One region of the Kribbella sp. NPDC051137 genome, then DNA from elsewhere that is predicted to be linked to it. Evidence: riboswitches for the same ligand, from Rfam matches in the RefSeq annotation. Region 1 holds a riboswitch; each other region holds the start of a gene.
The links. Region 1 has a riboswitch for cobalamin ahead of AB0M51_RS28440 (ABC transporter substrate-binding protein). Riboswitches for the same ligand answer to the same signal wherever they lie in the genome.

Region 1 (9,450 bases):
TGGTGACGAACACGCTGCTCGCGCATCCGCAGGTCTGGCTCATCTACGTCTGCGGCGCACTGAACGCGGTCGCGTCGTCGCTGCAGCGGCCGTCGCGGGAAGCGCTGCTGCCGCGGGTGGTGAAGCACGAGGAGATCCCGGCCGCGGTCGCCCTGAGCTCGCTGACCTCGCAGATCGGGCAGCTCGCCGGTCCGGCGCTGGGCGGCGTACTGGTCGGGTCTGTGGGCGTGACCTGGGCGTTCTCGGTCGAGCTGGCCGGGATCGTGTTCGCGACTCTGCTCTACGCCCGGCTGGGCTCCTACCGGTCGCGGGAGCACGCCACGGCGCCGAGCCTGCGGGCGATCGGCGGCGGCATCGTGTACGCGTTCCGCCGCAAGGACCTGCTGGCGACGTACCTGGTGGACATGGTCGGGATGTTCCTCGCGATGCCGATCGTGCTGTTCCCGGCGTTCGCGACCGATGTATTGAAGGAGCCCAAGCTGCTCGGGCTGCTCTACAGCGCGGAGGCGATCGGGGCGATGTGCGCGTCGCTCACCAGCGGCTGGGCGAAACACGTCCATCACCAGGGGAGGGCGGTCGTCCTCGCGACGATGGGCTGGGGTGCCGCGGTCGGGATCGCGGGGCTGGCGCCGAACATCTGGTTCGCGATCGGGTTCTTCGCGCTGGCCGGCGCCTGCGACATGGTGTCGGTGCTGTTCCGGTCGGTGATCTGGAACCAGACCATCCCGGACGAGATGCGCGGGCGGCTGGCCGGGATCGAGATGCTCGGGTACTCGCTCGGTCCGCTCGGCGGTCAGGCCCGGTCCGGCCTGGTCGCGGATCTCACCACGGTCCGGACCGCGATCGTCAGCGGCGGCGTGCTGTGCGTCGCGGGCGTGATCGCGACCTCGGCCTGGCTGCGCGAGTTCTGGCGGTACGACGCCCGCACCGACGAACACGCCGTCCGCGAAAGAGAGCTCCGCGCGGCCGGTTAGGCTCAGTGGCATCATGCGTACCTTGATCGCCGCCGGGCTGGCCGTCGTCCTGCTTGCGGGGTGTGGTGGTCACGGGCAGGAGACCGCGCCGAGTGTGGCGCCGCTGGTGTCGGTGAGCGGGTTCGACACCCCGTCCGCGACGCCCTCGGACACGCCGTCGCCGACCGCGTCGGCGACACCTGCCGAGACCGCGTGCACGCAGATCGACGAGACGTTGGTCCGGACCACGCTGGCCGTGCCGGTGGTGAAGATCGAGCGACAGAACCCGCCGGCCGAGCTCGACATCCCGTCGTACGACGTCTGCCAACTGAGCCTGAGTACGGCGTCGAACGGGCCGGTGCTGCGGATCGGGGTCTCGGTGCTGCAGGCAACCGCGGCGACGCTGGCGGCGGCCCGGAAGGCGTACACCGCGCACCGGCGCGAGCCCGCCGTGACCGCGAACGTCGGCGCGGGCGGGTACGGGACGAGTCAGTTCGTGGTGTTCCTGCTCGACGGCAGGCTGTACAAGATCTCCGGGCCGCAGGCCACGCTCGCGAAGTACGTCGTACTCGGCCAGGAGGTCGCGCGGCTGGCGCCGGAGCTGCCCGCGCCGGCGCTGGAGATCACCCGGCCGGAGTGCGATCGAGGTTCGGACGCGGCCGAGCAGGTGATGGGCGTGCCGGCGACGGCAAGGCGCGACGGGGAGACCCTCGTCGGCGATCCGGTGTGCGGCTGGATCACCGCGACGAGCGTGCTGTACTCGACGGTCCGCCGGGAGACGGATGCCAAGGCGTTGATGGCGCCGCTCCGCAACGCCCCGACCTCGCAGTCGATCCCGCTCGGCGACGAGGGGTACATCGACACCGCGACCGGCCGGACCACGATCCGGGTCGGCGACGACAAGCTCGTCGACCTGGTCCCGCTGCCGGCCCGCGCGCTGAACCCCGACCTGATGACCCAGTTCGCGCTTGCGCTCTCGTCGCTCTACACCCACTGAGCCGGGTGCTATGGTGACCGCGCCGTGGTGTTCGGGAAGCCGGTGAAGTACCGGCGCGGCCCTCGCCACTGTGATCGGGATGTGCACCTGTCGTACCCGTGAGGGGACCACTGGCCGTGTGAGCGGCTGGGAAGGTCAGGCCGGTGGACGCGGTACCCGTCAGCCAGGAGACCGGCCACGGCGCTGACCCGTCCACGAGGTGCTGGAGGAGCGGTCCGCTCATGGCCGTCGTACGTGTGCTTGCTGTTGCCCTGTCGTTGAGCCTGCTGGCCGGCTGCGCGCCGTCCGCCGCGGAGAGCCGTGGGGCCGCCACCACGGTGAAGAACTGCGGGATCGACGTCTCCGTCGACGGCCCGCCGAAGCGGGTGTTCGCGGCGTACCAGCCGGCGATCGAGCTGGCCCACGCGCTGGGTATCTCGGACCGCCTGGTCGGTACGGCGTACCTCGACTCCCAGGTACTCCCGGAGTACGCCGCCGCGCAGTCGAAGGCGAAGTACTTCAAGAACCTGCCGAGCCGCGAGGAACTGCTCAGCCTGAACCCGGACTTCGTGCTGTCCGGGTTCAACGACGTGTTCAGCGCGGGCGGGAGCGACGCGAGCTTCGGCAGCCGGAAGAGCCTCGCCGACCTCGGGGTGCGGACCTGGATCTTCAGCCCGCTGTGCCCGACCGCGGACGGCAAGGGCGACGAGGCGATCGACCCGGCGACGGTCTCGATGGACAACGTGTACGCCGACCTGCGCGATCTCGGCCGGCTGTTCGGCGTCTCGGACCGCGCGGAGCAGGTGATCGCCGACCAGAAGAAGCGGATCGCCGCGGTCTCGGCCGCCGTCAAGGATGCGCCGCGTCCGACGGTGGCGATCGTCCGCCCGGGGCTCGAGGGCGGCGGGATGACCGTGTCCGGCGGCCCGGACTTCGGTACGGTGCTGATCCGCCAGGCGGGCGGCGTGAACGCGTTCGCGGACCTGACCTCGAAGCGGAACGTGAAGATCAGTGTCGAGGAGTTCATCAAGCGCGACCCCGACTACGTGCTGATCAGCGGATGCTGCGACGCCTCGCTGACGGCCGCGGACTCGGAGCCGGACGTTCGGAAGATGCTCGCCAATCCGGCGTTCGCGAATCTGAAGGCGGTGCGGTCGAAGCACGTGATCCCGTGGCTGTTCGCGAACCACTCGGCCGGGGTGCGCGGCGCGTACACCACGGAGAACCTCGGCCACCTCTTGCACCCCGATCTGGTCAAGTGAAGCGCGCGACCGGTCTGGTCGCGGTGCTGGCGGTCGTCGTCGTGCTGTCCTTGTGCGTCGGTGACCGCTGGATCGGGCCCGGGGAGGTCTACCGGGCGCTGGCGGACTTCAGCGGCAGCGACAGCGATCGGGTGGTCCGGTACCTCCGGATGCCGCGGACCGTCGCGGGCGTGCTGGTCGGCGCCGCGTTGGGGCTGTCCGGTGCGGTGATGCAGGGCGTCACCCGGAACCCGTTGGCCGATCCGGGGATCCTCGGCGTGAACGCAGGTGCCGCGGTCGCGGTGGTCGCAGCGATCGGGCTCTTCGGCATCCACAGCCTGACCGGTTACGTCTGGTTCGCGATGGTCGGCGCGCTGGTGGCCACGGTGGCCGTCTACCTGGTCGGCACGGTCGGCGGGATGACGCCGGTGAAGCTCGCGCTGGCCGGTGCCGCGGTCTCGGCGCTGCTCGGCTCGATCACGTCGGCGGCGACGCTGATGGATCTCTCGACGCTGAACGAGTACCGCTTCTGGGTGGTCGGTTCGTTGTCCCTGGCTGACGAAGGCGTCGTCGCCCAGGCCGTACCGTTCGTTGCTGTCGGCATCGTCCTTGCGCTGGCGCTCGGGCGCTCGCTGAATCCGCTCGCGCTGGGCGACGACTTGGCGCGGGCGCTCGGCACCCGGGTGCTTCTGGTCCGCGTACTGGCCGGTCTCGCGGTGGTGGTGCTGGCCGGTACGGCGACCGCGATCGCGGGCCCGATCGGCTTCCTCGGGCTCGCCGTACCGCACGTCGCGCGGTTGGTGGTCGGCCCGGACCAGCGCCGGATCCTGCCGTCCTCGATGCTGCTCGCGCCCGTCGTACTGCTGCTCGCCGACATCCTCGGGCGGATCGTCGCACGCCCGGCCGAGTTGCAGGTCGGGATCGTCACCGCGCTGATCGGCGCGCCGCTGTTCATCGCGCTCGTCCGGCGAACGGCCGCATCGTGAGGGTCGGTGTGCCGGCGTCCGTGCTGACCGTCGTCGTCGGCGCGTACGCCCTGACCCGCGGCGACTACACGCTGTCGATCGCCGAGGTACTGCGGACCTTGTCCGGGCACGGCACCTTGATCACGTACGACGTGGTCGTCGGCAATCGGCTGCCCCGGGTCCTGACCGGGATCGGCGTCGGGGCGGCGTTCGCGATGTCCGGCGCGATCTTCCAGCGGCTCGCCCGGAATCCGCTGGTCAGCCCGGATCTGATCGGTGTCAACGCCGGCGCCGCGCTGGCCGCCGTACTGATCATCACCGTGATCGGCAGCGGCTGGATCCCGCTCGGCGCGCTGCTCGGATCGTTGCTGGCGGCAACCAGCGTCTACCTGCTGGCGTACCGGAACGGGGTGTCGGGGAATCGGCTGGTGCTGGTCGGCGTCGGGGTGACGGCGATCGTCGGGGCGTTGACGGCGTACCTGCTGACGCTCGCGGACATCTACACCGCGAAGAGCGCGTCGATGTGGCTCGCCGGAAGTCTCGCGGGGCGGTCCTGGACGCACGTCGTACTGATCGGTGCGACGCTGGTGGTCGGGACGCCGGCGGCCGTGCTGCTGACGCGGCAGTTGCGGCTGCTGGAGCTCGGCGACGACGTGGCGCGAGCGCTCGGCGGGCGGGTGGAGTTGGCGCGCGGGGCGTTGATCGCGCTCGGCGTAGGGCTGGCGGCGTTTGCGACGGCGGCGGCCGGGCCGGTGGGGTTCGTGGCGTTGGTGGCACCGCAGCTGGCTCGCCGGTTGGTTCGGCGGCCCGGGCTCGTGGTGCCGGGGGCGATCGGGGCGTTGCTGGTGGTCGCGTCGGACCTGCTGGCGCGGACAGTGGTCGCGCCGACCGTGCTGCCGGTGGGGGTGGTGACCGCGTTCCTCGGAGCGCCGTACCTGCTGTATCTGTTGACCCGTCCTACCTGACCTTCGCGATGGTGGCGATCGCGTCGGCGATCTCGGTCGGGGTACGGGCGGCGTACCCGAGGACCAGGCCGGGCGCGTGCGGGAGTTGGCAGTGCCAGGACAGCGGGTGGCATTTCACGCCCGCCTCCAGGGCGGCCGCGGCGAGCGCGACGTCGTCGCCTTCGTCGAAGGTGATGGTCAGGTGCAGGCCGGCGGCGGCGCCGTGGATTGTTGCTGTCGGCAAGTGGGTGCGGATCGCGGCGACCATCGCGTCCCGGCGGGTCCGGTGCCGGCGGCGGAGCAGGCGGAGTTGGCGTTCGAGTTCGCCGGACTCCATCAGCTGCGCGAGCGTGAGCTGCGGGAGGACCGCGTTGCCGAGATCGGCCAGGCGCTTACGGCCGACCACTTCTTCCTTGTACTGCGGGGGCGCGAGCATCCAGCCGATCCGCAGCGCGGGTGCGAGCAGCTTGGAGACGCTGCCGAGGTAGAACACCTGCTCCGGGAGCATCGCGCGGAGCGCCGGCACCGGCGGGCGGTCGTACCGGTGCTCGGCGTCGTAGTCGTCCTCGATGATCAGGCCGCCGTCGCCGGCCCACTGGACGAGTTCGCGGCGGCGCTCGCCGTCGAGGACGACCCCGGTCGGGAAGTGGTGCGCCGGCGTCGTCATCACCACCGCCGCCTCGGACTTCCGCAGTACGTCGACCTGGAGCCCGCGGTCGTCGACCGGGACGGGCGGGGTCCGCACGCCCCAGTTCTGCAGGTGCTGGCGGGAGCCGAGCGAGCCCGGGTCCTCGACGGCGATCTCGTGGATGCCGTGCCGGTCGAGCAGCTGCGCCACGATCGCGATCGCCTGCGCGACGCCCGCGACGATGATCAGGTCCTCCGGGTCGGCCGCGATCCCGCGGTACCGCGCCAGCCAGCCCGCCACCGCCCGCCGGAGCGCCGGCGCCCCGGCCGGATCGCCGTACCCGAAGGCGGTCGTCTCCAGGTCGGTCAGCACCGCCCGCTCGGCCCGCAACCAGGCTGTTCGCGGGAACGCGGCGAGGTCGGGCACGCCCGGCGTCAGGTCCACCCGGGCCGGGGCCGCTCGCAGGTCGTCGAAGATCTCGACGTCGGGTACAGAACGACAGGAGGTGGCCGCGATTTCCGCCGCCCGGCCGGGCGTGCCAGGCGGGCGAGGCCGTGTAAGTAGACGACTACGTCCTGTCGAACTGTCCGCTAACGGCACGGCTCCGACGACAGTCGTACCCCGTCGGCGCTGCCCCGAGATGTGCCCGTCCTCGGTCAGCCGCTGGTACGACTCGGTGACCACGCCGCGGGAAATGCCCAGGTCGGCGGCCAGGGTGCGGGTCGACGGCAGCCGCGTGCCGACCGGGAGTTGCCCGTTCGCGATCGCGGCCCGCAGCCGGTCGGTGAGCCAGTCGGCCAGCCCGCCGGCGGGTGCCTCGGACGGGTCGAGCTGGAGGAAGTCCGCGCCGCCTTTGGACCTGCCACTTGGTGCCGGATTGGACCTGTTCACTGGACCATTGTGGCGCGACCGTGGAGGTATGGGAACCGACTACGTCCACGGTTACACCCCGGCGGAGACCCGCCGGCTCACCGACCAGGCCGGCACGCTCGCCGACCTCCTGCACGGCGGTACGACGTACCCGGCCGGCAGCCGCGTCCTCGAGGCCGGCTGCGGGGTCGGCGCGCAGACCGTCCAGCTCGTCACCCGCAGCCCGGGCATCGACCTGGTCGCGATCGACATCTCCGAGGCCTCGCTCGCGCAGGCGAAGGCCCGGGTCGCCGAACATGCGCCGTACGCCGTGGTCGACTGGCGGCACGCGGACCTGCACGAGCTGCCGGACGAGAAGTTCGACCACGTCTTCGTCTGCTTCGTCCTCGAACACCTCGCCGACCCGGTCGACGCGCTCATCCGGCTCCGCGGCCTGCTCAAGCCCGGCGGCACGATCACCGTCATCGAGGGTGACCACGGGTCCGCGTTCTTCCACCCGCACAGCGCCCGCGCCCAGGCCGTCGTCGACTGCCTCGTCGACCTGCAGGCCGCGGCGGGCGGCGACGCGCTGATCGGCCGCCGCCTCCAGCCGCTGCTCGAACAGGCCGGGTACGACGACGTACAGGTCGAGCCACGGACCGTGTACGCCGACCAGAACCTGCCGCACCTCGTCGACGGGTTCACCCGCAGGACGTTCGTCGCGATGGTCGAGTCGGTCCGCGAACGCGCGATCGCCGCCGGCCTGCTGACCGCCGCCGAGTGGGCCGCCGGCATCGCCGACCTGGAGAGGTCCGCGGCCCCCGGAGGCACCTTCCACTACGCGTTCTTCAAGGGAGTGGGCCGAAGATGATCGGCTTCCTGATCCTCGTCGCCGCGATCTGCCGGGCCCTGCACCGCAACCAGCGCCGCCAGCTCCGCCCGACGGTCGGCGGGGTCACCGATCGGGATCTGCAACGATTGGCGGACGATCTCAGGGCGTGTTCATGAACGCCTGGTAAACAAGGGAGATGGACCCGACTGAGCAGCTCGAGATCGAGACGAAGTACGACGTCGGCGACGACGTGATCGTGCCGGCGCTGCACGAACTGCCCGGCGTCGCGAGCGTCGCGCAACCGGTCGAGCTCGACCTGGAGGCGGTGTACTACGACACCGCCGACTACGACCTGGCCGCCCGCAAGGTCACGCTGCGGCGGCGGACCGGCGGCGAGGACGACGGCTGGCACGTGAAGTTCCCCGGGTCGGCCGGGCGGCTCGAGGTCCGGTTCCCGCTCGGGCGTTCGGTGCGCAGCGTCCCGCTCGCGGTCGTCCGCACGGTCCGGGTCCACGTGCGGGACCACAAGCTGGAGCCGGTGGTCACGTTGTCGACCCGGCGGGTGGTGCACCGGCTGCTCGACGCGGACGGTGCGGTGCTCGCGGAGCTGGCCGACGACCACGTGACCGCGACGGTCGTCGGCGCGGAGCCGGAGAGCTGGCGGGAGTGGGAGGTCGAGCTGGCCGGCGGCGACAACCTGCTGCTCGAGGACGCGGGCGAGCTGCTCCGGTCGGCCGGCGCTCGTCCGGCGAGCGGCCCGAGCAAGCTGGCCAGGGCACTCGGCGACCGGGTCCCGGCGCTCGAGGATGCGGTCCTGCCGAAGAAGCCGCGGACGTCGGACCTGTTCCGGGCGTACGCCGGCGCGCAGGTGCAGGCGATCCGGGAGCGGGACCCCGAGGTACGGCGGGACGTGCCGGACTCGATCCACAAGTTCCGGGTCGCGACGCGGCGGCTCCGGTCGGCGCTGGCGACGTACCGTCCGGTGATCGACCGCACCGTCGGCGACCAGCTGCGCGTCGAGCTGAAGTGGCTCGCCGGTGAGCTCGGCGTGGCGCGGGACGCCGAGGTCCAGCGCGAACACTTCGCGGCCGAGGTCGCGGAGCAGCCCGTCGAGCTGGTGATGGGCCGGGTCGCGGGCCGGATCGACGACCACCTGCGCCAGGTCTACCGAGAGGGTCGCACCGGCGCGCTGGCCGCGCTGGAGAGCCCGCGGTACTTCCGGCTGCTCGACGCCCTCGACGACCTGATCGCGAAGCCGCCGGTGATCGGCGACGACCGCAAGGCCGGCAAACAGATCGCCGACCTGCTCACCCACGACTACCGCCGGATGCGGAAGGCCGTACGCCGTTCCCAGCAGGCGGAGACCGTCGCGGAACAGGACCACGAGCTCCACGAGGTCCGCAAGGCCGCCAAGCGCCTCCGCTACGCCGCCGAGTCCGCCGTACCCGTCCTGGGCGACGCGGCCTCGGATCTGGCCGCCCGCGCCGAACAGGTCCAGGAGATCCTCGGCGAACACCAGGACTCGGTCGTCTCCCGGGAACTCCTCCACGCCCTCGCCCTCCAGGTCTACGCCGAAGGCGGCAACCCCTTCACCTACGGCCGCCTGCACGCCGCCGAGGAAGCCCGGGGCAACACCTCCCGCGAATCCTTCTACGACCTCTGGCCCACCCTCGAGTTCAAGCTCTAGCCGAAAACAGGAAACGGACCCGGCGGGAGGGTGCCGGGTCCGTTTCCTGGGGCGGGGGTGGGGCTGTCAGGCAGGTTCGCGTCGACTCAGCAGGGCCTGCCTGACAGGTCTTTCTAGTGCGCCACCGCCTTCTCGGCGCCGGCGCCGGTCAGGGAGCGGACCTCCATCTCGGCGAACTTGTCGACGTCGACCGGCTCCTTGCTGGTGATCGTGCCCAGCCAGCCGAGGACGAACGCGAGCGGGATCGAGACGATGCCCGGGTTGTCCAGCGGGAACCAGTGGAAGTCGATCCCGGTGTCGGTGATCATCGACAGGCTCGCGCCGGTCTTCTTGTCCACCTTGCCGGAGACGACCGGGCTGAAGACGATCAGGATG
Region 2 (9,450 bases), on a different contig from region 1:
TGCCCGAAGGTCTGCACAACCTGACGGTGACGGAGGACCGGTACACCGCGACCGCCCGGTTCGCGATCGGTCTGACGCTGGTCGACCACTGGACGATGGACAGTACGACGGTCACGGACGAGGCCGGCGGGTACGACGGGACTGTCCTCGGCGACGTCACCGTGCAGCCCGGAAAGGTCGGCGGGGCGATCCGGTTCACCGGCGGGAGCGGGACGATCCAAACGACCGCCCCCGACCTGCCGAGCCCGTGGTCGGTCGGCGCCTGGGTCAACCTGACCGGCGGCCCGAGCAGCATGGCGCTGCTGAACAGCGACACCTCGATCGTGAAGATCAACTCCAGCTCCGGCAAGGTCGGTGTCACCCGCCGCAACGTCGCCGACTACACCGTCAACTACGTCGTACCGAAGTCCACCTGGACCTACCTGACGTACGTCGACGACGGCACGCAGATCACCGTGTATGCGAACGGAGCCCCGGTCGGCACGATCGCCACCACCACGCCCCTCGGCCGCGCCGCCCTCGGCAGCTTCCCCCCGAAGGACGCGACAACCGGCGCCGTCGACGACGTCAGGATCTACTCCGGAGCCCTCACCGCCGCCCAGGTCCGGAACCTCTACCTGAACGGCACGCCGGGCTAACCGGCTACGGCTTGCGGCCGACGCCGACCCAGAGGCTGCACATGATGTCGGTGAATTCGCCGCGGTCGACGTACGCCTGGGTCTCGTCGTCCGGGAACCAGCGGAAGGGGGACACGACACCGGGCTCGACGAGCTCGGTGCCCTCGAAGAAGCGGGTCACCTCTTCCTTGCTGCGGACCTGAGCCTCGCCGCCGTCGGCCTTGTAGACGACCATCGCGCGCTCCCACAGCTCCGGCGCGAAGTCCGGCGTGCAGTGCGAGAAGATCAGCAGCGAGCCCGGCGCGAGCGGCTCGACCAGCTGGCGGACCAGGTCGTACGGCTTCAGGTGGTCGGGCAGGTAGTGGAAGACGCCGACGATGCTGAGCGCGACCGGCTTGCCGAAGTCGATCAGGTCCTTGACCTCGGCGGACTCCAGGATCGCCTGCGGGTCGGTGACATCGGCCTCGAGGTAGGCCGTCCTGCCCTCCGGCTTGCTGACCAGCAGCGCGCGGGAGTGGGCGAGCACGATCGGGTCGTTGTCGGCGTACACCACGTGTGCCGACGGGATGATCTCCTGGACCACCTCGTGCAGGTTCGGCTCGGTGGGGATGCCGGTGCCGATGTCGAGGAACTGCGTGATGCCCTGCTCCGCGGCGTAGCGCGCGGCGCGGTGCATCCACATCCGGTTCGACTGGGCGGCGGTCCGGAACCCCGGGAACGCCTGCAGCAGATGTTCCGCGGCCTGCCGGTCGGCGGCGAAGTTGTCCTTCCCGCCGAGGAAGTAGTCGTACACCCGGGCCGGGTGCGGCTTGTCCAGGTTCAGCTGGTCGTACATCCCCGGTTCGGCGTCGTGCGATTCGGCCATGAACATCCCATTTCGCAGTGCGGTTCAGAACTGAAAATCATCGTAACCGGAGCACAACTGACCGTGACACCGGCACCAGAACCCTACTCCGGTCAGGCGTCACTTCGGCAGGCTTCGGCGCGTCCCGGAGGCGCCCTTGACCGAAGCTTTGCACCGGGCCGGCTGGCGTCCCGGAGCGGGATGCGATAATGATAACGGTTGTCATTTCACTCCGCTCGAAGGTTGGTCGTACCGTGAATCGCAGACTGCTCGTTCTGCCCGCTGTCGTTGCCGCTGTGACCCTCGGGGCCGGCGCCTGCTCGTCGGAGGACGAAGCCGCCGCCGGCTCAGCTCCTGGAAAGCTCGAGGTGGTCGCGTCGACCGACGTCTGGGGCGACCTGGCCGCCCGGGTCGGCGGCGACAAGGTCGAGGTGACCTCGATCATCACCAGCCCGGACGCCGACCCGCACGAGTTCGAGGCCGGCACCCGGAACCAGGCGGCCGTGGCCGGCGCGCAGGTGGTGATCGAGAACGGCGGCGGCTACGACGACTTCATGGACCGGATGCTGAAGACCGCGAAGAACTCGTCCGCGACCGTGCTGAACGCGGTCACGATCTCGGGCCGGACGGGCAACGAGCACGTCTGGTACGACTTCCCCTCGGTGGTGAAGGTCGTCGACCGGATCGAGCAGGCGTATGCGAAGGCCGCGCCCGCGGACGCGTCGACCTTCCAGCAGAATGCCGCCGCGCTGAAGCAGAAGCTCGACGGCCTGGTGCGACAGGAAGCGACGCTCAAGGCGAAGTACGCCGGGCAGCCGGTCGGCATCACCGAGCCGGTGCCGGTGTACCTGCTCGACGCGGTCGGCCTGCAGAACAAGACGCCGGCCGAGTTCAGCGAGGCGATCGAGGAGGGCAGCGACGTACCGGCGAAGGTCCTGGACGCGACGCTGCAGCTGTACAGCAAGCACGAGGTGAAGCTGCTCGCGTACAACGAGCAGACCAGCGGCCCGGAGACCCAGAAGCTGCTCGACGCCGCCAAGCAGAACAACATCCCGGTGGTGCCGGTCACCGAGACGCTCCCGAACGGCAAGGACTACATCGGCTGGATGACCGCGAACCTCGATGCGGTCGGCGCCGCGCTCGGGCGATGAGCGACGTACTGACCCTCGAGCAGGCCGCGGTCGGCTTCGGGTCCCGCACACTCTGGGACGGTCTCGACCTGCAGGTGCACAGCGGTGAGCTGATCGCCGTACTGGGTGCCAACGGATCCGGGAAGTCCACCCTGCTCAAGGTGATCCTCGGACAGCTCAGGCTCCGGTCCGGCTCCGCGACCTTCCTCGGTACGCCGGTCCGTCGCGGTGACCGGCGGATCGGGTACGTCCCGCAGCAACGGCTCGCGGAGGACGGCGTACCGCTGCGGGGCCGGGACCTGGTCGCGCTCGGCGTGGACGGGCACCGGTGGGGTGTGCCGCTACCGTCGCGGCGACGCCGGCAGCGGGTGAACCAGCTGCTGTCGTCGGTCGGGGCGGAGGCGTACGCATCCACCCCGGTGTCGTCGTTGTCAGGCGGCGAGCAGCAACGGCTGCGGATCGCGCAGGCGCTGGCGGCCGAGCCGCGGCTGCTGCTGTGCGACGAGCCGTTGCTGTCGCTGGACCTGCCGCACCAACGGCTGGTCAGCGATCTCGTCGACGACGCCCGCCGGCGGCTGGACCTCGGCGTCCTGTTCGTCACCCACGACATCAACCCGATCCTGGACAAGGTCGACCGGCTGCTCTACATCGCGAACCAGCGGTTCCGGATCGGTACGCCGGACGAGGTGCTGACCACGGAAGTACTGAGCGACCTGTACGACGCACAGGTCGAGGTCATCCGCCACAACGGGCGGATCCTGGTCGCGGGCATCCCCGAGCAGCACCACGAACCGGCCGGTGCGCGATGAGCGCGATCTTCGACTTCTCCGGGTACGCCGAACTGCTGCCGCTGCTGAGGAACTCGATCATCGCGTGCGTCGTGCTCGGCGTCGTCGGCGGGCTGATCGGGGTGTTCGTGATGATGCGCGACATGGCGTTCGCGGTGCACGGCGTCAGCGAGCTGTCGTTCGCCGGAGCCGCGGCAGGGCTGTTGTTCGGCGTCAGCGTCGTCACCGGGGCGCTGGTCGGGTCGCTCGTCGCGGCGCTGCTGATCGGCGTACTGGGTGCGCGGGCGCGGGACCGGAACTCGGTGACCGCCGTACTGATGCCGTTCGGTCTCGGGCTCGGGATCCTGTGCCTCGGGCTCTACCACGGGCGGGCGGCGAACAAGTTCGGCCTGCTGACCGGGCAGATCGTGGCGATCGACGACCCGCAGGTGAAGTCGCTGATCGTCATCTCGGTCCTGGTCGCGGCCGGGTTGGTGCTGGTGTGGAGACCGTTGCTCTTCGCAAGCACCGACGCCGACGTCGCCGCCGCGCGCGGCGTCCCGGTCGGTGTGCTGTCGATCGTCTTCATGATCCTGCTCGGCCTCGCGGTCGCGGTCTCGGTGCAGATCGTCGGAGCTCTGCTCGTCCTCTCGCTGCTGGTCACCCCGGCCGCAGCGGCCCTCCGGGTCTCGTCGTCGCCGATCGTCGTACCGCTGCTGAGTATCGCCTTCGCCGTCACTGCTTCGGTCGGCGGAATCCTCCTGTCCGCGGGCAGTTCGGTGCCGATCAGCCCGTACATCACGACGATCTCGTTCCTCGTCTACCTCGTATGCCGCCTGCTGTCCTCCTTTAAGCTGACGCGGTGAACGATCTGTCTACGTTGCTCGGGAGTGGCCGTCCTACGGAGTTGTTGCTGTACGGGATGACGCCGCCCCGGCGTTCGATCGCCCCGGACGCGCTCGAACGCTTCACCGCGGTGACACGGACCCGGCTCGAGCAGCTCGACATCGACGCGCTGATCCTTTACGACATCGACGACGAGGCGGAGCGGATCCCGGAGGAGCGGCCGTTCCCGTTCAGCCCGACGATGGATCCGGCGGACTTCCTCGCCGACCACCTGTCCTGGTGGGACCGGCCGACGATCGTGTACCGCTCGGTCGGCAAGTACACCGAGGCCGAGCTGGACTCCTGGGTACGGCGTACCCCGGGCCGGCTCGGCACCGTGATGGTCGGCGCCCCGACGAGTTCCGCCGACGTACGGACGACGCTACCGGCCGCGTACGACCTGTGGCAGCGCTCCGGGTCGGCGCTGCCGCTCGGCGGCGTGACGATCCCCGAACGGCATTCGTCCCGCCTGGACGAGCACCACCGGCTGCTCCGGAAGCAGCGCAGCGGTTGCTCGTTCTTCGTGACGCAGATCATCTACGACGTCGGCGCCGCGATGGACCTGGCGTCGGACTACCTGTACCTGTGCCGCGCCGAGAACGTCGAGCCGGTGCCGATCGTGTTCACGCTGTCGATCTGCGGCTCGGTGAAGACGCTGGAGTTCCTGGCCTGGCTCGGCGTTCGCGTACCGCGGTGGCTCCGCAACGAACTGGTTCACTCCGTCGACCCGGTCGCGGACTCGTACGCGCACTGCGTCGCGATCGCCCGCACGCTGTCGACGTACTGCCGCGAGCGGGGCCTCCCGTTCGGTTTCAACGTGGAAAGTGTGTCCACCCGGCGGATCGAGAACGACGCCAGTGTCGAGCTCGTCAAGGAGCTTCGTACGTTCGTCGGTTGACGTTCAGGGGCGGGATCCGTACGCTCCCAGACAGTGACGGCGCAAGGAAGCCGATGGGAATTCGGCACGGTCGCGCCACTGTGAGCCGGACTGGTCCGGCAAGTCAGATACTTCGCCGTCGCGATGCTCCACCGATAGCGGGACGCACGATCCCCTGAAGGAGGCTTCACGTGAGTGATCTGTCTGCGCCGACGACCGCGGTCGTTCTGCCGGTGTCGAAGGCTGCGCTGTGGCTGGTCGGTACGGCGGTCCTGGCATTCCTGGCGTACTACTTCATCGGCGTCGACCAGGGTGCGTACTCGATCTTCGGCAAGGACCTGCACGTCCACGAGTTCGTGCACGACGCGCGGCACTTCCTCGGCTTTCCCTGCCACTGAGATGGAGCGCCAACTGATCCTCCGCGGCCTGCTGGCCGGCGGAGCCGGTGGCCTGGTCGCGTTCGGGTTCGCGCGGATCTTCGCGGAGCCGCAGATCCAGGCCGCGATCGACTACGAGAACGGCCGTGAAGCTACGCACTCCGAGCCGGACCTGTTCAGCCGGACGGTGCAGGCAAACGTCGGTATGGGCGTCGGCATGGTCTTGTTCGGGATCGCGATGGGCGCGCTGTTCGCGGTCGCGTACGCGATCTGCCTTGGCCGCGTCGGCCGCCTTCGTCCGCGGACACTGGCGATGCTGGTCGCGGTCGGCGGTTTCCTCGGCTTCTACTTCGTACCGTTCCTGAAGTACCCGGCGAACCCGCCCGCGATCGGCCACGAGGAGACCATCCAGGCCCGCGCCAACCTGTACCTGGTGATGGTCGTGTGCTCACTGCTGTTCCTGCTCGGAGCCGTTGCCCTGGGCAAACGTCTGGCGCCACACTTCGGCAACTGGAACGCGACTCTGCTCGCGCTCGCGGCGTACGTCGTGGTGATCGGTATCGTGATGGCCTTGCTGCCTTCGCTTGGGCATCTCGCAGCCAACGTGCAGGAGTACGGCCGGCATGCGACCGAGACTCCGCTCCCGCTGACCGACTCGCACGGGACGATCGTCTCTCCCGGCTTCGACGCCGACCGGCTGTACGCGTTCCGGCTGTACTCCGTCGGTGCGCAGGTACTGCTCTGGGGCGTGATCGGCCTGGTGTTCGGCCCGCTCGCCGACCGCTTGCTCCGCAGCCCCGCCCAGGTCGCGGTGTGACGCTCTTCGCCGCTCTAGGCCCCTTCTTCAGCGTCGAACAGCATGCGGCGCCGACGCCGAAGCCGCCCTGGCGCCGGCTGTCGGAGCTCGTCGACGATCCTGCGATCCTGGCAGACCGCATCGCCCACACCCGCGCCTACCTCGGCACGGCAAGCGGCCAGCCCGCCGAGGCCATCGAAGTACGCGTGGCCGCCTCGGTGACCCACCTCGGCCTGGTCGCCCGCATCATCTCCCCAGCCCTCGCCGCCGTAGTACTCGAGGACCGCGTCCCGGACCTCGCCCTCGACCACCTCCACTGGCAGCCCGTCCTCGGCGGCGCGTTCCCACTGTCCCTACCTCCGATCCCGCCGGCCGGGGGAGACCTGCACCGCGAACTCTTCGACGGACCGCTTCCCGCGATCGCCCAAGCCTTTGAATTGTCGGACCACATCTTGACCGGCAACGTCGCCTCAGCCGTCAACGGCGCAGCCACCGCCCTCTCGAACGCCGACCCCACCCTCGCCACCCGCGCCCACACTGTCACCACCGACCTTCTGGCCCTCCCGCCCCTCCGCGACGCCCACACCCCCAACCCCTTCCGCCGCCGCAGCTGCTGCCTCATCTACCGCGCAGCCCCCAACCACAAAGGCCCCCTCTGCGGGGATTGCGTTCTCAACGAATCCCGTTGAAAACAAGGCGATCTCAGCTCTGAACCTGTCTGTGCCGCCAGCTGGGGTTCTTCGCATGGACATTCTCGGCGGACCCAAGAACCCGGCGCCCGCGACACCGCCGGGGAACACCGGAAGAGCTAACAGATGCTGTAGCCGCGCGAGGCGAAGGCGTCGCCACGACACGACCTATCCTCGACGAATGATTTCCACAGCCCACCGGGGGAGAAGTGGTCGAATCTGTGGATAACTAATCTCCTTAAAAATAAGGGCATTCTGCTTTGGAACTGTCGGAGGCACCAGCTAGAGTTTTGTCATGGATACTCTCGGTGGACGCTCAGTGGTTGCTCTAGGCAACCACGAGGTTCTGCCCGCCCTCGACGAGGTCGACGCCGAGATCAACCGCCTCGAGGGTATCCGCGTCCAGTTGACCGCCCGCGCCGAGACCGACGGCCTGGCCCAAGAAGTCGGCGCCCGCGACATCGTCGAACTCTTGACCCTGCGCCATCGCCGAGACCGCGCGGAAGTCTGGCGCGACGTCCACCTCGCCCGAGCCCTCCCGAAGTACAAGGCCGTCGACGCAGCCCTCACCGACAACCCATTGATGCGAACCGGTCACGCCGCGGCGATCGTCACCGAACTCGAACGCGTCCGGCCCCGCGTCCCGGTCGAGAACCTGGACGTCGCGGAGGAGCAGCTGGTCGGCCTCGCCGGCACCCACACGCCCAAGGAACTGCGCGCCGCCGCCAAGGAACTGTGCAACCGGATCGACTTCGACGGCCCTGAACCCGAAGAACAGAAGGCGTACGCGCGGGAGTCGCTGACCTTGAGCACCGCCGAGAACGGGGTCAAGTTCAGCGGCTTCCTGGCCAACGAGAACGCCGAGCTCCTGTGCGCGATCGTCCACACCGGCGCCCGCCCCCACAAGACGGTCGACGGTGACCACGATCCCCGCCCCCGGGACAAGCGCCAGGCCGACGCCCTCACCACCGCCTTGACCGTCGCGGCGAACGCGTGGGACACCGACACCGCGGGGCACGGCGCGAAGGCCAACATCACCGTGACGATCGACCTGGACGATCTGCGCTCGGCGACTGCGAACGCGACTGGCCAGATCGTGTACGGCGACGACCTGTCCGCGGCGACCATCCGTCGTATGGCGTGCGACGCGAACGTGATCCCGCTGGTCCTGGGCTCGAACTCCGAACCTTTGGATGTCGGGCGCCGCGAACGCCTGGTCACGCGCCACATCCGCCACGCGCTGATCGCCCGCGACCGCGGCTGCGTGGTCTGTACGGCACCCCCGGTGATGTGCGACGCCCACCACCTGACCTCCTGGCTAGATGGCGGAGCTACATCTGTAGAGAACCTGCTGTTGCTGTGCCGTCGTCATCACGTAGATCTGCACAACGGGCGCTGGCACATCACCATCACCAACGGCAAGGTTCACGTAGCCCGCCCAGCCTGGGCCGACCCCACCGCGGTGTACGCCACCCAGCCACCCGCCGCCCCCACCCAACCGCCACCTACGGCTGCCGCCCAACCACCGGCCGCTGGCCCGGCCGGCCCTGAACCCGTACCCAGCGCCGACCCGCACACGCCTGCCCCGCCAGGCGCCGAACCGGCCTACCCCGAGCACCCCGACAACAGACCCACGCCACCCGAACCCGACAGCCCACCAGCCGACCCCTGGGGCGACCCACCCACGCCCACCCCACGAACCAGCCGCTGGACAGCCGACGAAGCCACCCTCACCGCAGCAGCCCGCTTCGCCGTCTGGGGCGACCGCACGCCCACCAACCCCGCCACCGGCCCACCCTCCTTCGCCACCATCTGACCCCCGACCAACCTCGGGCAACACCCCACCAACCCGTCGAGCGCGGGTCCCCACCCACCCGCGCTCGACGCTCGGGCATGCCCGCGACTCCCGCGACGCCTGCCGTGCTGCGTACGCGAAGGTACCTGCGTGCGCGTGGCACCTTCGATACGCGCACCACCGCGGCACTGGTCGCGCGCGGCAGCCGCCACACCCCGCGGTATCCGCCGTACCTACGGGACACGAGGCACCTGCCGTGCCTGAGACGCCGTCGTACTGCCCGTACTCGCTGTGCCGCCGTACCCTGCGGTACTCGACGGCGAGGCAACTGCGGTACCCCGCCGTGCTTGCGGCACCCGCGGCACCTACCGTGCGCTCACCCCGCAGCACCCGTCGTACCTGCGGAGACAGCGGCCCCCCACACTCGCGGGTACGTGCCGCAGTTGCCGCAGCACCTGCCGTACGATTGGTGCGTGTGGTGGCCGCCGTACTCGCGGTACATCCGCCGCCGGCCGCACACGTCATGCCGGCTGCACCCGTCGTACCCGTCGTACCCGTCGTACCCGTCGTACCCGTCGTACCCGTCGTACCCGTCGTACCCGTCGTACCCGTCGTACCCGTCGTACCCGTCGTACTGGCGGTGTCCGTCGTGCTGGCCGTGTTCGGTGTGCTG
Region 3 (9,450 bases), on a different contig from region 1:
CTTCCGCCAGTGCTTTCGCGTTCGGCTCGTCCGTTGCCAGTCGCACCTGAAGGTGGCCTGCGCCTTGCAGGGCGAGGTCCCGCGCGATCTCGACGCCGTACTCCTCAGCTTCCTCGGGGGTACGGGCGGGGCGCCAGAGTACGCCGAAGTCGTGGTCGGGTCTGGTGCTGCCGAGATCGATGACCAGCGACTCCTGCTGTCGGAGGTCTTCGGCGTCGCCGCCGACGATCACGTGGATGCGTTGGCCAGCCGCACGTACGGCGTTCTGGGCGGCGTGCCGGGCGTCGTCGACGATCGACGTGTCGCGGCGGCCCCACTCGTCGTGGTGGATCGCCCAGGACAGCGGGCGACGTTCGGCCCAGCCGGATCGGACCAGTTCGGGCGCCGGCGCGAACTCGTCGACGTACCCGACGCAGAGGTAGCCGATCAGCTCGACGTGGGGCGGGAGGCCGAGCACTTCCGCGACCTCGTCCGGGCCGAAGAACGAGACCCAGCCGACGCCGATCCCCTCGGCGCGGGCGGCCAGCCAGAGGTTCTGGATCGCGATCGCGGCGGAGAACCAGGTGGTCCGCGGGTCGGCGTGCCGGCCGAGTACGTGCCGGCCGCCGCGACCCGGGTCGCAGGTCACCGCGATGTTCAGCGGGGTGTCGAGGATCGCCTCGATCTTCAGCCCGTCGAACTTCTGCCGGCGCTGCTCCGGAAGCGATCGCGCGAACGCGTCACGCTGCCGGCTCGCCAACTCGTGTACCTTCCGCCGGGTCGTGACGTCCCGGATCAGCAGGAAGTCCCAGGGCTGGCTGAGCCCCACACTCGGCGCCCGGTGCGCCGCCTCGAGTACCCGCGTCAGCGCCTCGCCGTCGATCGGCACGTCGAGGAAACCCCGCCGCACGTCCCGCCGCTCGGCAATCACCCGCTGCACGACCTCACGCTCCCGCACGTCGTAGCCGGCTCGGCCCGAGGTCGCCGCGGCTGGCAGCCGGCCTACTGCGATGGTGGTGTTGGGGGTCTTGTGCTTGGGGACCAAGAGTTCGGCGCCGGTCGCCAGCACGGCCGCTTCGGCGACGCTGGGGGTGGTCTTCAGGTGGGCGACCTGGGCGCTCGGGGTCGGGGCCGGCTGGTCGGCGAGCTCACCTGCTGTGAAGGTACGCAGTTCGGCGTGCAGGTGATCCGCCAACTGCCGCAGGGCGGGTTCGGATTCGCGGCCGGTGAGGGTGACAAGCAGGCGGACCTCGCCGGGGAGGTCCTGCACGGCCGCTGCGACGGCGGCGGCGAGTTCGGCGTACGGCGTACCGGATCGGAGGCCCACTCCGACGACGAGGCTCATCCGGCGTACTCGCGGGCGGCCGCGACGAAGCGGGCCGGGACGTCCGGGGTGGCGGTCCAGTGCAGGTGCAGGTACGACGCGTGCACGTGTGGGAGCGTGACGCCTTCGGTGCCCGTCGGGAGGTGCCAGGCGGGACGGACGTCCTGGTCGAGCGTGATCGCGGTCCGGTGGAACTCGTGGCCGCGGACCCGGCGGCCCTCGTCGAAGAACGCCGTCGTGGCGGCGGCGACCGCCGTACGGTAGCCGAGGGTGAGGCGCGGCGTCATGGTGGCGGTTGCCGGGAGTACGCCGGTCATCTCGTGGCCGTCGAGCTCGCGACAGAGGTAGAGGAGGCCGGCGCACTCGGCGATCACGGGGAGGCCGTCCGATACTGCGGTCGCCACCTGTTCACGGAGGCCGGCATTCGCGGACAGGGCTTCGGCGTGCAGTTCGGGGAAGCCGCCGCCGAGGTACAGGCCGGCGGTTGCTTCGGGCAACTTGTCCATCAGCGGGTCGAAGGTCACCACCTCGGCGCCTGCCGCGGTCAGGAGCTCGGTCGTCTCGGTGTAGTGGAAGGAGAACACCGGACCACCCGCAACAGCGATCACCGGCCGCCGCCCGAGAACTGCCGCGGGGCTGTTCGGGATCCACGGGGTGGTTTGCCGGGGTGGGGCGGCTTGGGCTGTGGCCGCTACTGCTTCGAGGTCCACGCCTTGGTGGACGAGTTCTGCTGCGGCGGCTACCGCGTCCTCTGCCTGGGTCCGCTGTTCGCCGGCGGGCACCAGGCCCAGGTGGCGGCTGGGGACGGTCAGGCGGGTGTCCCGACGGAGGACACCCAGGACGGGTACGCCGGTGGGTGCCACCCCCGCGCGTACTTCGGCCTCGTGGCGGTCGGAGCCGACCTTGTTGAGAATCACGCCGACGATCCGTACTTCGGTGTCATAGGCAACGAAACCCTGTACGACAGCCCCGACGCTGCGGCCGGCCGCGGACGCGTCCACCACCAGGATCACCGGTGCCGCGAGGAGTTTCGCGACGTGCGCGGTGGACGAGAAACCTTCCGTGCCGAGCGCACCGTCGTACAGCCCCATCACCCCCTCGACGACGGCCAGGTCCGCGCCGGCGGAGCCGTGGGCGAAGAGCGGCGCGATGCGTTCCTCCCCGGACAGCATCGGGTCGAGGTTGCGTCCCGGCCGGCCGGTGGCGATCGCGTGGAACCCGGGATCGATGTAGTCCGGCCCGACCTTGAAACCGGCCACCGTGTGCCCGGCCCGCCGCAGTGCCGCCATCAACCCGACCGCGACCGTCGTCTTCCCCGCGCCCGACGACGGCGCGGCGACCACCACCCGCGGGATCACCACTCGATGCCCTTCTGGCCCTTCTGGCCGGTGTCCATCGGGTGTTTCAGCTTGGTCATCTCGGTGGCCAGGTCCGCGGCCGCGAGCAGCTTCGGATGCGCGTCGCGGCCGGTGATCACGACGTACTGACGGCCCGGCCGCCCGGTCAGCGTCTCGACGACCTCGTCGACGTCGATCCAGCCCCACTTCATCGGGTACGTGAACTCGTCCAGCACATACAGGTCGTGCGTCTCCGCGGCCAGCCGGCGCTGGATCTCGCGCCAGCCCTCGAGTGCGTCGGCGGCGTGGTCCTCCTCGGTGCCGGCCTTGCGCGACCAGCTCCAGCCCTCGCCCATCTTGTGCCACTCGACCGGCCCGCCCTGCCCGGTCGCCTCGTGCACCGAGCCGAGCGCCTTGAACGCGGTCTCCTCGCCGACCTTCCACTTGGCGCTCTTCACGAACTGGAAGACCCCGATGTTCCAGCCCTGGTTCCAGGCCCGCAACGCCATCCCGAACGCGGCCGTCGACTTACCCTTCATCGCGCCGGTGTGCACCATCAGCAGCGGCCGGTTGCGGCGCTGGCGGGTGGTGAGACCGTCCTCCGGTACGGCGACCGGTTGTCCCTTCGGCATCTCAGGCCGCCTTCCGTTCGGTGACCGTGCGGATGAGGTTGCCGGCGGCAACGTCTCCGAGGTCGAGGTACTCCGCACCGAGATCGGCCGCGAGCTCCGCGGCGAGGCCGAGCCGGACGCCGCGACGCGGTTCGCAGTCGACCACGACGGTGGCGATCCCGCGCTGCGCGAGCTGACCGGCCGCCTGCCGGGCGCGGGCGAACGCGTTGTCGCCGTACGTCGCGCGGCCGTCGGTGACCAGCACGAGGAGCGGGCGTCGGCGGGGGTCCCGGACGGCGGCGATCCGCAGTACGTCGGCGGCTCGCAGGAGGCCTTCGGCGAGCGGGGTACGGCCGCCGGTGGGGAGCGATTCGAGGCGCCGTACGGCGGTCTCGACGCTGCCCGTCGGCGGGAGCGCGACCGTCGCCTCCGGGCCGGCGAACGTGACGAGGCCGACCGTGTCGCGGCGCTGGTACGCGTCCAGCAGGAGCGAGACGATCGCGGTCTTCACCTCGACCATGCGCTTCTTGGTCCCCATCGAGCCGGATGCGTCGACGCAGAACAGCACGAGGTTGCCTTCACGTCCTTCGCGGACCGCGAGCCGCACGTCGTCCGCGCGCACCACCAGCCCAGGTCCGCTGCGGCCCCGAACCTTCTGGTACGGCGCCGCGCTCCGCACCGTCCCCAGCACATGCGGCCGCCCGGACTCCCGCCCGACCCGGGCCCGCTCCCCCACGACCCGCCCCACCTCGGTCAACGCCCGCGACCGCCGCCCGGCCACCCCGGCCCCAGCAGCAGAAACACTCAACAACCGGGCCTTGTACGGCGCCGTACTCGCAACCACGTCCTCGCGCTGCCCGCCCGCGTTGACGCCCGGCTCGGCCGCTTCGCGGTGCGCGCTCTCGTGCACGCTCGGCTCGGCGGCGCCGTTCGTGGGGTCCGAGTCGCCGTCGGCGGGCTCTGCTCCTCCGCCGGGTCCGCCCGGTCCTCCGGCTCCACCGGGGCCGCCCGAACCGTCGGGGTCCGGGTCCTCGTCGGGTGGGGTGCTGTTGTTGATGGCTTCTTCCAGCTGCTGCTGGTCCAGACCGGGTTCGTCGAACGGGTTCCGACGCCGCCGGTGCGGCAGCGCGAGCTTGGCGGCGGCGCGGACGTCCTCGACCTCGACGACCGTACGACCCGACCAGGCGGCATGCGCCACCGCCGTACGAGCGGTCACCAGGTCGGCGCGCATCCCGTCCACGTCGAACGAGGCGCAGATCTCCGCGATCTGCCGCAGTGCCGCGTCGGTCAGGATCACCTCGGGCAGCAGGTCGCGCGCCTTCACGATGCGTTCCGCCAGCTCCCGCTGCGGGCCGTCGTACCGGGCCACGAACCCGTCCGGGTCCGCCTCGTACCCGAGCCGCGCCCGCATCACCTCGACCCGTACGGCGGGATCCCGGCTGGCGACCACGTCCACGGTCAGCCCGAACCGGTCGAGCAGCTGCGGCCGCAGCTCGCCCTCCTCCGGGTTCATCGTGCCGACCAGCACGAACCGCGCCGGATGCGTGACCGACACCCCGTCCCGTTCCACCGTCGCCCGGCCCATCGCGGCGGCGTCCAGCAGTACGTCGACCAAGTGGTCGTGCAGCAGGTTGACCTCGTCGACGTACAGCAGCCCGCGGTGCGCGGCCGCGAGGAGCCCCGGCTCGTACGCCGTGACGCCCTCGGCGAGCGCCTTCTCCAGGTGCAGCGACCCGAGCACCCGGTCCTCGGTGGCCCCGACCGGCAACTCCACCAACCGAGCGGGACGCACAGCCCGCCCACCGGCCACGTGCCCGGCGCTCACGTCCTGAGCAGTGCCGGACTCCCCCGCGTGCGGACCGTCGGGGCACGTCGGGTCCGGCCGCTCCGGGTCGCAGGAGAAGCGGCAGCCCGGTACGACGTCCAGCGGCGGCAGGATCTCGGTCAGCGCCCGGACGGCGGTCGACTTCGCCGTACCCTTCTCGCCGCGGATCAGGACCCCGCCGATCGCCGGCGAGATCGCGGCCAGGACCAGCGCGAGCTGGAGCTCGTCCATCCCGACGACCGCGGTGAAGGGGAAAGAGTTCGGCACTGCAGCCCGCATCAGCGGTCGCCCTTTCGTCGAGCGGGTGTCCACGCCCGCTACGGCTGGTACGCCGGGACCGCACGTGCGGGTCCGGCGGACGACCGCGGATGTCCTGGCTTCCAGGCTCTGTCAGAACCGCACAGACCTGGTCACAGTGGCGGGACCGCCCCGGACTCGCACCGGTGTTCCTCCACAACCGTCGCCCCGATCATGCCACGGAGCTGCCGGGTAGCTGTCACGGGCGTTGTGTGACCTCCAGGACAAAGGCCCGCACCACCGCGGCGTACCGGACTGCTTCTTCGAAGTGCGGGAAATGACCGGAGCGCTCGAACGTGACGGTCCGCCCGCGCGGGACCGTCTCGCGATAGGTCCGGACGGACACCGGGTCGGTGGCCAGGTCGTCCACGCCCTCGATCAGCAGACTCGGCTGCGGCATCAACGCCAGCCGCTCGAGCTTCGAGGTGTAGAGCTCGTCGAGCGTGACCAGGTGGCTGTTCCCGCGCGCCCACTCCTCGTCGCTGAACCCGCCCTGCTCCCCGAGCGCGAAGAACTCGGCCCGCCGCGACGGATCGTGGAACGACAGGTCCTGGAACCGCTCGCCCAGCCCGAAGGCCAGCTCGACACTGCCGTCGGCCGGCGTCAGCCGCCGCGGTAGGGCGGCCAGCTCGCGGCACCGGTCCGCCGCCTCGGTGTCACCGAGCTCGTCGTACAACCGGGCGAAGATCGGCAGGCGATGACGGTCGTTCGCGTCGAAGTCCCAGCACGGGCAGTCGAAGATCACCGCGTTCACCGCGTCCGGATGCCGGATCGCGTACTCGACCGCGTAGTTGCCGCCGGCCGAGTGGCCGAGGATCGTCCACCGCTCGATGCCCAGGTCCGCCCGCAACTCCTCGAAGTCCGCGATCAGCAGGTCGAGGCTCACGGTCTCACCGGGAGGCAGCGGAGTCCGCAGCACGCCGCGCTGGTCCGGCGCGATCAGCCGCAGGTCGTGAGCGAGCAGGTCTGCCTGGCAGCGCTGGTAGTGATACCCGCCGCCGTGGCCGTGGATGAACAGCAAGGGCGGCGCGTCCGGGGCGCCGTACTCCGCGGTGCTGAGCTTCATCGGTGGCTCAGCGGGTGAGTCGTTTGGCGAGGGCAGTGGCGGCGTCGTCGTCGGCGACCTCGCGGATGCCGACGATCGGTGTCACTGTGACGAATCCCTCGGCCAGCAACGCCTCGTCGGTGCCGGGGATCGGGTTCGGGCGCGGCGGTTCGAGCGCGATCATCGGCTCGCCGCCCGGGCCGGTGGTGCCGATCAGGCGGGAGCGCTTCAGCGGGGCCAGCGACGCGTGCCGGACACCGGCCAACTGGTCCAGCGGGCGGTCCGGCACGTTGATCGTCAGGACCGTGCCGGCCGGCTCGGACTCGACCCAGCCGAGTGCCTCGGCCGCGACGGCCGCCGCGGTCGGCCAGTGCCGCGGGTCCTCGGAGTCGATGCTGACGGCAACCGCCGACGTACCGTAGCCGGACGCGGTGAGCGCCGCCGCGACGGTGCCGGAGTGGAAGATCGAGTCGCCGATGTTGAGCCCGCGGTTGATCCCGGACAGCACCAGATCGGGCACCGGCCCGAACGCACCGAGGACCGCCAGCGTCACCGCGCCCGCGGGCGTCCCCTCGATCCCGACGTACGTGACGCCGTTCTCCTCGTCCGACACGGTCCGGATCGGCCGGCCCACCATCCCGGCGCGGGCCGATCCGACACCGCTCTCGTCGAGCAGCGGCGCGACCACGAGTACGTCGTACCCGAGCTCGGCGATCGCCGGTGCGAGCGCCCGGATCCCGGGTGCGAGGTAACCGTCGTCGTTCGTGATCAAGACCCGTGGCATACGTTTACCCAATCAGGCGCGGTCCTCGATGTCACCCTCCGTCTCAAGGACTGCACTCCGCAGCGTCTCCAGTGCCTCGTCGGACGGCTCCGCCCAGAGTCCGCGCTGCGCCGCCTCCAGCAGCCGTTCCGCGATGCCGTGCCGGGCCCACGGGTTCGACTTCCGGAAGAACTCCGCCATCTCCGGGTCCGCGACGTACTCGGTGGTCAGCGACTCGTACATCCAGTCGTCCACCACCCCCGCGGTCGCGTCGTACCCGAACAGGTAGTCCACGGTCGCCGCCATCTCGAACGCGCCCTTGTACCCGTGCCGCCGCATCGCCGCCATCCACCGCGGGTTCACCACCCGCGCGCGGAACACCCGCTTCGCCTCCTCCTCGAGCGTCCGCGTCTTCACCTGCGCGGGGACCGCCGAGTCGCCGACGTACGCCTTCGGGTTCGCGCCGGTCAGGTGCCGGACCATCGCGATCATGCCGCCGTGGTACTGGAAGTAGTCGTCGGAGTCCATGATGTCGTGCTCGCGGGTGTCGGCGTTCTTGGCCGCGACCTGGATCCGGGCGTACGCGCGTTCCATCGAGCCGCGGGCCTCCGCGCCGTCGAGGTCCTTGCCGTACGCGTACCCGCCCCAGACGGCGTACACCTCGGCGAGCTCCGCGTCGGTGCGCCAGTTCCGGGCGTCGACCAGCGGCAGCAGGCCGGCGCCGTACGAGCCGGGCTTGGAGCCGAACACCCGGGCCGTCGCCTGCCGTACGTCGTTGCCTGCGGCAACGTCCTGCTGGACGTGGTCGCGCAGGAAGTTGGCGGCCGGCGGCTCGTCCAGGCCGGCGACCGTACGCATGGCCTCGTCGAGCAGCGCGACCACGTGCGGGAACGCGTCCCGGAAGAACCCGGAGATCCGGATCGTCACGTCGATCCGTGGCCGGCCCAGCTCCTCCAGCCCGACGACCTCGAAGCTGGTCACCCGCCGGGACGCCTCGTCCCAGACGGGACGGCACCCGAGCAGCCAGAGCACCTCGGCCAGGTCGTCGCCCTGCGTCCGCATCGCCGACGTACCCCAGATCGTCAGCCCGACGGACCGCGGGTACTCCCCGGTCTCCGCTTGGTGCCGGGCGAGCAGCGAGTCGGCCAGCGCGACACCGACGTCCCACGCGTTCCGGCTCGGAATCGCCTTGGGGTCGACCGCGTAGAAGTTCCGCCCGGTCGGCAGCACGTTCACCAGGCCCCGGGTCGGCGACCCCGACGGCCCGGCCTCCACGAACCGCCCGTCCAGCGCCCGCAGCACGTTCGCCAACTCGTCCCCGGTCCGGCCCAACCGAGGCACGACCTCGGTCGCCGCGAACGTCAGCGACCGCTCGACCTCCGGGCAGTCCCGGCCCAGCACCTCGCTGACGACCACCGGAACCTTCGTCTCGTCCCACCCGAGCGTTTCCATCCCGAGGACGAGCTTCCGCGCGACGGCCTCCAGCAGATCCACCCCGTCCGCGCCGCTCACCGCGGGCAGGTCGGCGAGCGTCGCGAGCTCGGCAAGCTCGGCAACTGCCCCCGGATCTGCCAGCAACGCGGCCTCGTCGACCCCGAACGCCTCGCCCAACGCGGTCCGCAGCCCCGGGATCGAGTACGAACCACCCCACAGCTGCCCGGCCCGCAGTACGGCGAGGACCAGGTTGACGCGTGCTTCGCCGGTCGGCGCACCGCCCAGTACGTGCAACCCATCCCGGATCTGCACGTCCTTGATCTCACACAGATACCCGTCCAGATGCAGCACGAACTCGTCGAACTCCTCGTCCGACGGCTTGTCCGACGTGTGCAGGTCGTGGTGCAACTGCGCTGCCTGGATCAGCGTCCAGATCTGCGCCCGCAACGTCGGCACCTTCTCCGGGTCGAGCGCCGACACCGTCGCGTACTCGTCCAGCAGGTACTCGAGCTTCGCCATGTCGCCGTACGTCTCGGCCCGCGCCATCGGCGGCACCAGGTGGTCCACGACCGTCGCGTGCGCCCGCCGCTTCGCCTGCGTGCCCTCGCCGGGATCGTTGACGATGAACGGGTACACCATCGGCAGGTTCCCGAGGACCGCGTCCGGCGCGCAGTCGGCCGCCATCCCGATCCCCTTGCCCGGCAGCCATTCCAGCGTCCCGTGCTTGCCCAGATGGACGACGGCGTGCGCGCCGAAGCCGCCCTCCTCCGGGGAGGCCTCCAGCCAGCGGTACGCCGCCAGGTAGTGGTGCGACGGCGCCATGTCCGGGTCGTGG

Region 2: it holds a riboswitch for cobalamin, as region 1 does, so the genes downstream of both, AB0M51_RS37485 (CbtB-domain containing protein) here and AB0M51_RS28440 (ABC transporter substrate-binding protein) in region 1, are expected to answer to the same signal.
Region 3: it holds a riboswitch for cobalamin, as region 1 does, so the genes downstream of both, AB0M51_RS05725 (putative cobaltochelatase) here and AB0M51_RS28440 (ABC transporter substrate-binding protein) in region 1, are expected to answer to the same signal.

The regions. Positions count from the first base shown of each region.
Region 1 covers NZ_JBFBBI010000005.1:502,342-511,791, reverse strand. The annotation lists gene AB0M51_RS28450 (MFS transporter) at 1-974, shown strand, start outside; gene AB0M51_RS28445 (hypothetical protein) at 988-1,950, shown strand; cobalamin riboswitch at 1,959-2,145, shown strand; gene AB0M51_RS28440 (ABC transporter substrate-binding protein) at 2,172-3,191, shown strand; gene AB0M51_RS28435 (iron ABC transporter permease) at 3,188-4,156, shown strand; gene AB0M51_RS28430 (iron chelate uptake ABC transporter family permease subunit) at 4,153-5,100, shown strand; gene AB0M51_RS28425 (PLP-dependent aminotransferase family protein) at 5,093-6,598, opposite strand; gene AB0M51_RS28420 (methyltransferase) at 6,627-7,427, shown strand; gene AB0M51_RS28415 (hypothetical protein) at 7,424-7,564, shown strand; gene AB0M51_RS28410 (CYTH and CHAD domain-containing protein) at 7,585-9,075, shown strand; gene AB0M51_RS28405 (cation acetate symporter) at 9,189-9,450, opposite strand, start outside.
Region 2 covers NZ_JBFBBI010000007.1:443,668-453,117, forward strand. The annotation lists gene AB0M51_RS37455 (alpha-N-acetylglucosaminidase TIM-barrel domain-containing protein) at 1-638, shown strand, start outside; gene AB0M51_RS37460 (SAM-dependent methyltransferase) at 643-1,482, opposite strand; gene AB0M51_RS37465 (zinc ABC transporter substrate-binding protein) at 1,716-2,612, shown strand; gene AB0M51_RS37470 (ATP-binding cassette domain-containing protein) at 2,609-3,400, shown strand; gene AB0M51_RS37475 (metal ABC transporter permease) at 3,397-4,224, shown strand; gene AB0M51_RS37480 (5,10-methylenetetrahydrofolate reductase) at 4,221-5,141, shown strand; adenosylcobalamin (AdoCbl) riboswitch at 5,175-5,263, shown strand; gene AB0M51_RS37485 (CbtB-domain containing protein) at 5,312-5,518, shown strand; gene AB0M51_RS37490 (CbtA family protein) at 5,520-6,314, shown strand; gene AB0M51_RS37495 ((2Fe-2S)-binding protein) at 6,311-6,982, shown strand; gene AB0M51_RS37500 (DUF222 domain-containing protein) at 7,278-8,798, shown strand; gene AB0M51_RS37505 (hypothetical protein) at 9,154-9,450, opposite strand, start outside.
Region 3 covers NZ_JBFBBI010000001.1:1,212,683-1,222,132, reverse strand. The annotation lists gene bluB (5,6-dimethylbenzimidazole synthase) at 1-1,324, opposite strand, end outside; gene AB0M51_RS05735 (cobyrinate a,c-diamide synthase) at 1,321-2,664, opposite strand; gene cobO (cob(I)yrinic acid a,c-diamide adenosyltransferase) at 2,658-3,272, opposite strand; gene AB0M51_RS05725 (putative cobaltochelatase) at 3,274-5,355, opposite strand; cobalamin riboswitch at 5,422-5,578, opposite strand; gene AB0M51_RS05720 (alpha/beta hydrolase) at 5,573-6,439, opposite strand; gene surE (5'/3'-nucleotidase SurE) at 6,447-7,202, opposite strand; gene cobN (cobaltochelatase subunit CobN) at 7,215-9,450, opposite strand, start outside.